2 regions of the Sulfuritortus calidifontis genome follow, and region 1 is predicted to be linked to the other one. Evidence: predicted binding sites of a transcription regulator. Region 1 holds the regulator's gene; the other holds the start of a gene.

Evidence for each region. The regulator FliA, encoded in region 1, starts transcription of late flagellar genes. The targets are predictions, from matches to a motif close to CTAAAGTTNNCNNAAANNNTGCCGATANNA.
Region 2: EL388_RS05260 (flagellin) is a predicted target of FliA. The motif match lies at 1,708-1,737, and genes of this name have one in related genera.

Annotation. Positions count from the first base shown of each region.
Region 1 is NZ_AP018721.1:1,977,741-1,981,143, forward strand. It holds gene motD (flagellar motor protein MotD) at 1-388, opposite strand, end outside; gene EL388_RS10110 (flagellar motor protein) at 547-1,287, opposite strand; gene EL388_RS10115 (RNA polymerase sigma factor FliA) at 1,294-2,019, opposite strand; gene EL388_RS10120 (MinD/ParA family ATP-binding protein) at 1,991-2,902, opposite strand; gene flhF (flagellar biosynthesis GTPase FlhF) at 2,889-3,403, opposite strand, start outside.
Region 2 is NZ_AP018721.1:994,371-997,773, reverse strand. It holds gene EL388_RS05265 (hypothetical protein) at 63-551, opposite strand; gene EL388_RS05260 (flagellin) at 629-1,606, opposite strand; gene EL388_RS05255 (S-methyl-5'-thioinosine phosphorylase) at 1,780-2,565, opposite strand; gene EL388_RS05250 (hypoxanthine-guanine phosphoribosyltransferase) at 2,565-3,113, opposite strand; gene rlmB (23S rRNA (guanosine(2251)-2'-O)-methyltransferase RlmB) at 3,119-3,403, opposite strand, start outside.

The DNA of each region.
Region 1 (3,403 bases):
TCGACTGGCTGACCTTGACCTGGCCGCTGCGCACCAGGGGGGCCATCGCTTCCATGACATTGGTGGCGATCTGCTTCATCCGCTCCCGCTCGGCGGCCTTCTTCGGGTCTTCTGTGGCCCGCTTGGGCAGGCCCTCGCCGATCGGCTGGCCCTTGCCCGGCAGCAGCTGGGGATACTTCGAGCCCATGCGGATCATCTGGTCGGTCTGCTCCTGCTCGCGGAAGGCCTTGACGATGGAATCGGCCATCACCCGATACTTGCCTTCGTTCAGCGAGGAGATGGCATACATCACCACGAAGAAGGCGAACAGCAGGGTGATGAAGTCGGCGTAAGAGACCAGCCAGCGTTCGTGGTTCTCGTGTTCTTCGTGCGGTTTTTTTCTGGCCATTTCAATCTTCCTTCTGGAAGCTTACGGCGGCAGTGAGTCGCGGGTTTTGGCTTCGGCCGCGCTGCGCGCTTAACTTGCCTGCGGCAAGTTCACCCTTAAGGGTACAAGAACCTACGCCGGAAACCCCGCAATACTTTGGCTCAACATGCCGCACATGGTTACACCAGATACCCCTGCATCTTCGCTTCGATGATGCGGGGATTCTCACCATTCGCGATACAGATCAGGCCTTCGATGAACAGCTCGCGCTCGGCGACCTTCCTGCTAACGTGGTGCTTGAGCTTGTTGGCGATGGGGATGAAGATCAGGTTGGCGCCGCCGACGCCGTAGATGGTGGCGACGAAGGCGACGGCGATGCCCGAGCCCAGCTTGGACGGGTCGGACAGGTTTTCCATCACGTGGATCAGGCCCATCACCGCACCGAGGATGCCGATGGTCGGGGCATAACCGCCGGCGGCCATCCATGTCTTGGCCGCTTCCTGATGGTGGTGCTCGAAGGCGGAGAGCTCCAGCTCCAGGGTATCGCGCAGCACATCGGGCTCGGCACCGTCGACCAGCATCTGCAGGCCGCGCCGGTAGAACAGCTCCTGCTGTTCGTCGATGAAAGGCTCCAGGGCCAGCAGGCCGCCGCGGCGGGCGGTCTGGCTCCATTGCAGCAGCATCTGCAGCACCGCCTCCGGCGCGTGCTTGGGCGGCACGAACACCCACTTCAGCATGCCGACCCCTTCGAGGAAGACCCGCATGGTGCTTTGCAGCATGACCGCGCCCAAGGTACCACCGATCACGATGAGGAAGGCCGTGAGCTGCAGCAGCGAACCGACATGGCCGCCTTCCAGAGCCTGGCCGCCGAGGATGGCGATCAGGCCGATCGACAGACCGAGTACGCTAATCAAATCCATGTCACATCACTCCGATGACTGGGCCCAGTCCTTCAGGCAACTGCGCAGACGTGATACGGCCTGGGTGTGCAACTGGCAGACCCGGGATTCGGATACGCCCATCACCGCGCCGATTTCCTTGAAGTTCAGCTCCTGGTCGTAATACATCGCCATCAACAGCTTCTCCCGTTCCGGCAGCACCCCGATCGCCTCGACCAAGGCCAGGCGGAAACGCTCGCCGGCCAGCAGGTCGAACGGCGCGAGCGCCCCCTCGTCGGCGAAGCGGCCGAAGAACTCCTCGCTCTCGAGCTCGTGCAGGTCCTCGTAGTAGACCAGCTGGGCGCCGCGGGCGTCGTTGAGGAGATCATAATAGGTTTTGATGTCGAGCTGCAGTTCGTCGGCGATTTCCTGCTCGGTCGGTTGCCGACCGAGACGCTGCTGCAACGCATGGATGGCGACCTCGATCTGGCGCGCGCTCTTGCGCACCCCGCGGGAGACCCAGTCGGCCTCGCGCAGCTCGTCCAGCATGGCGCCGCGGATGCGCTGGCTGGCATAGGTCTCGAAGTTGGCGCCCTGGCTGTCGTCGTAGCGGTCGACCGCGTTGAGCAGGCCGATCAGGCCGGCCTGGATCAGGTCGTCGACCTCGACCGAGGCCGGCAGCCGCGCCATCAGGTGATAGGCAATGCGTTTGACCAGCGGCGCGTACTGACGGACCAGCGCGTCCTTATCCGTACTGCCTGTCGAGCCTGGCATCGTGCAAACCCATTGCGGCCGCCTCACCGGCGACCCGTCCCAACAAGTAGGCCCGTTGCCAGAAGGCCTGGGCATCCATGCCATCGACATCGCCCCAGCTGCCGGCCGTCTCGGCCAAGGCCTTGAACGCCAGCGAGCCCGGGCACTCCGGCGCCACCTCGAGCAGGGGCCGCATCAGGCGCACCGACTGGGCCAGCTTTTCATCTTGGGGCACCGAGCCGAACCACTCCAGGCGCATGCCGAGAAAGCGCTGGGCGGTGCCACTGAGGTTGGCGAACAGGGCATCGCTCTCGCCCGGACCCTGGCGGTTCATCACCAGCACCCGCCAGCGGCCGTCGGGCCGGTCCTGATGCGCGGCCTTGAGCAGGGCATAGGCTTCGGTCAGCACCGACTTGCGGTCCGGCAGCACCAGCAGGCGGTCGCTGCAGGCCGCCGCCAGGGGCGAGGCCGCCGCGCCGGGCCGGGTGTTGACCAGCAGCCAGCCGTGGTTGCCGATGATCTCGATCAGGCTGTCCAGCCGGCGATCCCAGGCCGCATCCGACATCTGGCTGAATTCGGCGGCGAGCGGACCGGTCAGGATCAGGCGGACATCGCCCGGCGCCTCGACCACGGCCTTGTCCAGCGCCGTACGGCCGCGCAGGACATCGGCCAGGCGGTGGCGCGGGGCCAGGCCGTACTGGGTGGCCACGTTGTGCGGTGATTCCGCCTCGTCCAGCACCACCACCGATTCGCCGCGCCGAGCCAGGGCATAGGCCAGGCTGGCCAGCGCCATGGCCTGCAGGGCGGGGTCGGGGCCGAACACGGCGCAGGCATGGAACGGCGCCTGGCGGCCGAGCAGGCGGCGCAGGCCGGTCGCCTGGTCTAGCGTCTCAGCTGACGGCACCTAGCGCCCCCTGGGCTTGGTTGTTGGGGTCGATGGTCGAGACCGCGCGTTCGGCGGCGACCAGCACCGGGATGTCGGATTCATCGACGGTGAAGGGCGAATCGGCCTGCTGCAGCTTGAAGGCGCGGTCGACCAGATAGAGCAGATTGGCCAGGTGCAGGTCTTCCGGCACCCGCTGGCCGTTGGTGACGTAATGCACCAGCAGTTGATGGCGCAGCACCACGTCGAGCACCGGCCCGTAGGTCAGGGCCTCGTCGATCTTGGTCAGGATCACCCCTTCCAGGCCCTCGCCGCTGTAGGCGCGCACCACCTCTTCCAGGGTCATGCCCTGGGCCGGCGCGCTCAAGAGCAGGAGGCGCCGCACGCGACGCCCCTGGCCGGAGAGGAAATCGATCTGCTCGGCCACCCGCTTGTCGCGCTGGCCCATGCCGACGGTGTCGATCAGCACCAGCTTCTTGCCGGCCAGGTCGTTCAGGGTGAGGTCCAGCTCCCTGGCGTCGC
Region 2 (3,403 bases), 980 kb from region 1:
TGGCAATAAACAGCCTATCGACCCAGGCTACCCATGTGTCCGGGCCGATAGAAGACTTAAGGTCAAGCCGCCCTCAGGGCCTGCTCAACCGAACGCACCGCCGCCACGACCTCCTGGTCGCTGGCCTTGACCGGATCCAGAACGGGCACTTGAGCCGCGGCCTTGGCCGATTGTTCCACACTCTGGCCAAGGGGAGCAGTCAGCGCCTCGATCTCTTTCCTCAGGCCGCTGAAAAGCTGCAAGTACGCCACACGGCGACGGTCTTCGACCGAATAGGGCGGATATTGCTTCACGATCTCGGTCAGGGCCTCTTTCATCTGGCTCAGGCGCTGGCCGATCGCGGTCTTCACATCGCGGGCGGATGCCTCGCCCTGCAGACGATCACGCGCCTCCTGGCTGATGTTTACCTGGCTGGAGCCGACAGGCTGCGACCCGTTGGCCGCTTCTGGCACAACATGCCCCTGGCGCGGCGAGTTGGACTGCCCGGCAGGCGCCGAACTGATATAAGAGGTGTAACTGCTATCTAGGGCATTCACTTGGGAGTTAGCCATGGCCTACTCCTAGGCAAAACCGGGTGAAACCCATTGCTGGATTTCACCCGTCACGCATCAAACTACCTATGCGTTGTTTAGAACAACCTCAGAATCGACTGCGCCGACTGAGAGGCCAAGCTCAAGGAGGTGACACCCAGAGACTGGCGGGTCTGCAAGAGCAGCATGTTCGCGCCTTCCTCGTTGGTATCAGCCGCAGTCAGCTTGTTGGCACCCTCGACCAGAGTATTGACCGTATCCGTGATGAAGGTCTCACGGGCGGTCAAGATGCTCAGGTTGGCGGCCAGCGTAGACGATTCCTTCTGCAGCCGGCTCAAAGCCAGGTTCAGCGAACTCTCCAGACGCTCCAGGCGGGTATCGCCCGCAGTACCGGTGAAGGTGGCAGAGCTGAAGTTGATCGTGGCAGTCTTGGTCGTACCGTCGACGTCCACATAGCCAACCTTGAACTCGGTGTAAAGCGCAGTGGCGATCTCACCGGCAGTTGCACCACTGACAACCTGGTTGCCAGTGCCCATGGAGGCGCCGCTGGTGATGAGGCCCAGGCCGCTCAGAGTACCGGCAAAGCCAGAGAACTTCAGGCTGGTGGTGGCATTTTCGTTGAAGTTGATCTTCATCGCCACGCCGCTGGACAGCAGGGAGACACCGTTGTAGCCAGCATCACGACGCAGGTTGTCGATCTGCTTGTACAGCTGAGCCATACCGGAAGCGACACCGCGCATCAATGCGGCGGAGCCGGTCTGGGTACGCGCCGTCCGGGCACTGTTGATCTGGGCCCGAAGGTTTTCGATCAGGGTAGTGATACCCTTCACAGTGTTGTCCGCCGACTTGATGGTCTGAATGGCCTGACCGATGTTGTCCTTCAAGCCGTTCAACAGATCAGCACGCTGATTGTTGGCCCGGGCAGTAAAGTAGCTGCCCGGGTTGTCCAGAGCGCTGTTCACCTTCTTGAAGGTCGACAGACGCTCCTGGGTACGCGCCATAAAGGTTGAGGTTTGTTGCAGACTTGCGAGGTTAGACCGCATTGCAGCGGTCAGAGAAATATCACCTACGCCCATGACAAGCTCCTTTTCTAAGGTGGATCAGGGGATTCTTCCCCTATGGGATAAAAGGACTGAAACAGCACCCCTCCCAATACCGGAAGAGACGCCGTCAGCTCATTTATCGGAGCCGCCCAGGAAAACTTTAGACCAGGCGCAGAAAATATTTTATCTTTATAAACAAATAGTTATTAAACGGAACAAACCCCGTCCGGTACCGGCGGCACGGTCTCGCCGTAGCTCATACAGGCCAAGCCCTTGAGCACGTTGCGCACCCGGCCCATGACGGCCGCCAAGTTGGCCTCGATCGTCTCGGGCGAGATGCCGCCGGCGCTGTCGCCGCGGCCGGCCGCCCAGTTGGCGGACACCCCGATGGCGGCATAGCAAAGGCCGATCTCTCGGGCCAGGGCGGCCTCGGGCATGCCGGTCATGCCGACCATGTGGGCGCCGTCGCGCTCCAGGCGATCGATCTCGGCCTTGGTCTCCAGACGCGGGCCCTGTACCGCGGCATAGGTACCGCCGTCGATGAAGTCCTCGTTCAATCGCTTGAGAACGGAAATGCAGCGCGCGCGCATGTCCGGGCAATAGGGCCAGGTGAAGTCGATATGGGTGACCGGCTGCTCGCCCGGCACCGAGAAGGTGGTCTCCCGGCCGTGGGTGTAGTCAATGATCTGGTCCGGCACCACCAGCCGGCCAGGGCGCAGATCGGGGTGGATACCGCCCACCGTCGCCACCGAGGCGACATGGGTGACCCCCTGGCAATGCAGGGCCCAGAGGTTGGCCCGGTAATTCACCAGATGGGGCGGGATGGTGTGGCCATAGCCGTGACGGGCGAGGAAGATCACCTTGTGGCCGTCAAGGTCGCCGAAGGTCAGCGCACCCGAGGGCTCGCCATAAGGCGTGCGAATGACCTGGCGGTGGGTGATATTCATGCCCGACAGCTTGGTCAGGCCGGTGCCACCGATGATTGCGAGCATTAGTCCTTCTCCTTCATGGCGTAGATCGCGGGCAGGTTGCGCCACATGCCGTGGACGTCCATGCCCATGCCAAAGACAAAACGATTGGGCAGGCGCAGGCCGACATAGTCCGGCGCCACCGGCTTGTCGTGATCCAGCAGCTTTTCGGTCAGGACGGCGATCTCGACCCGCGCCGCGCCCATTTCCAGGAGCTTGGCCTTGGTCGCGGCCAGGGTATGGCCCTCGTCCAGGATGTCATCCAGCACCAGCACAACCCGACCGGCGACCGGGGTGCGCGGCAGCACCGCCCATTCGATCTCACCGCCGCACAGGCCGCCGCGATAGCGGGTGGCATGCAGGTAGTCGAATTCCAGGGGAAAACCCAGGCGCGGCAGCAGTTCGCCGGCGAAAACCACGCCGCCGCCCATGATGCACAGCACCAGCGGGCACTCGTCGGCCAGGGCAGCGGTGATCTGGCCGGCCAGGCGATCGAGGGTCAGCTCGATCTCGGTCCGGCCGTGCAGCAGCTCGGCGCCGTTGATCAGGGACCAGGCCTCGCGCGTATCCATGGTCATCAGGTCCTCTGGCGTCGCGCCTCGTACAGACAGACGCCGGCCGAGACCGAGACGTTGAGGCTTTCGACCTGGCCGAACATGGGGATGCGGGCCAGGACATCGCAGTTCTCTCGGGTGAGCCGGCGCAGGCCCTCGCCCTCCGCCCCCAGCACCAGGGCCACAGCGCCCTTGAAATCGACCTCGTTCATGGTCGCCGCGCCTTCGGCATCGGCGCCGACCACCAGGATATCCCGCGCTTTCAGCTCACGCAGGGTACGAGCCAGGTTGGTCACGGTGATGTAGGG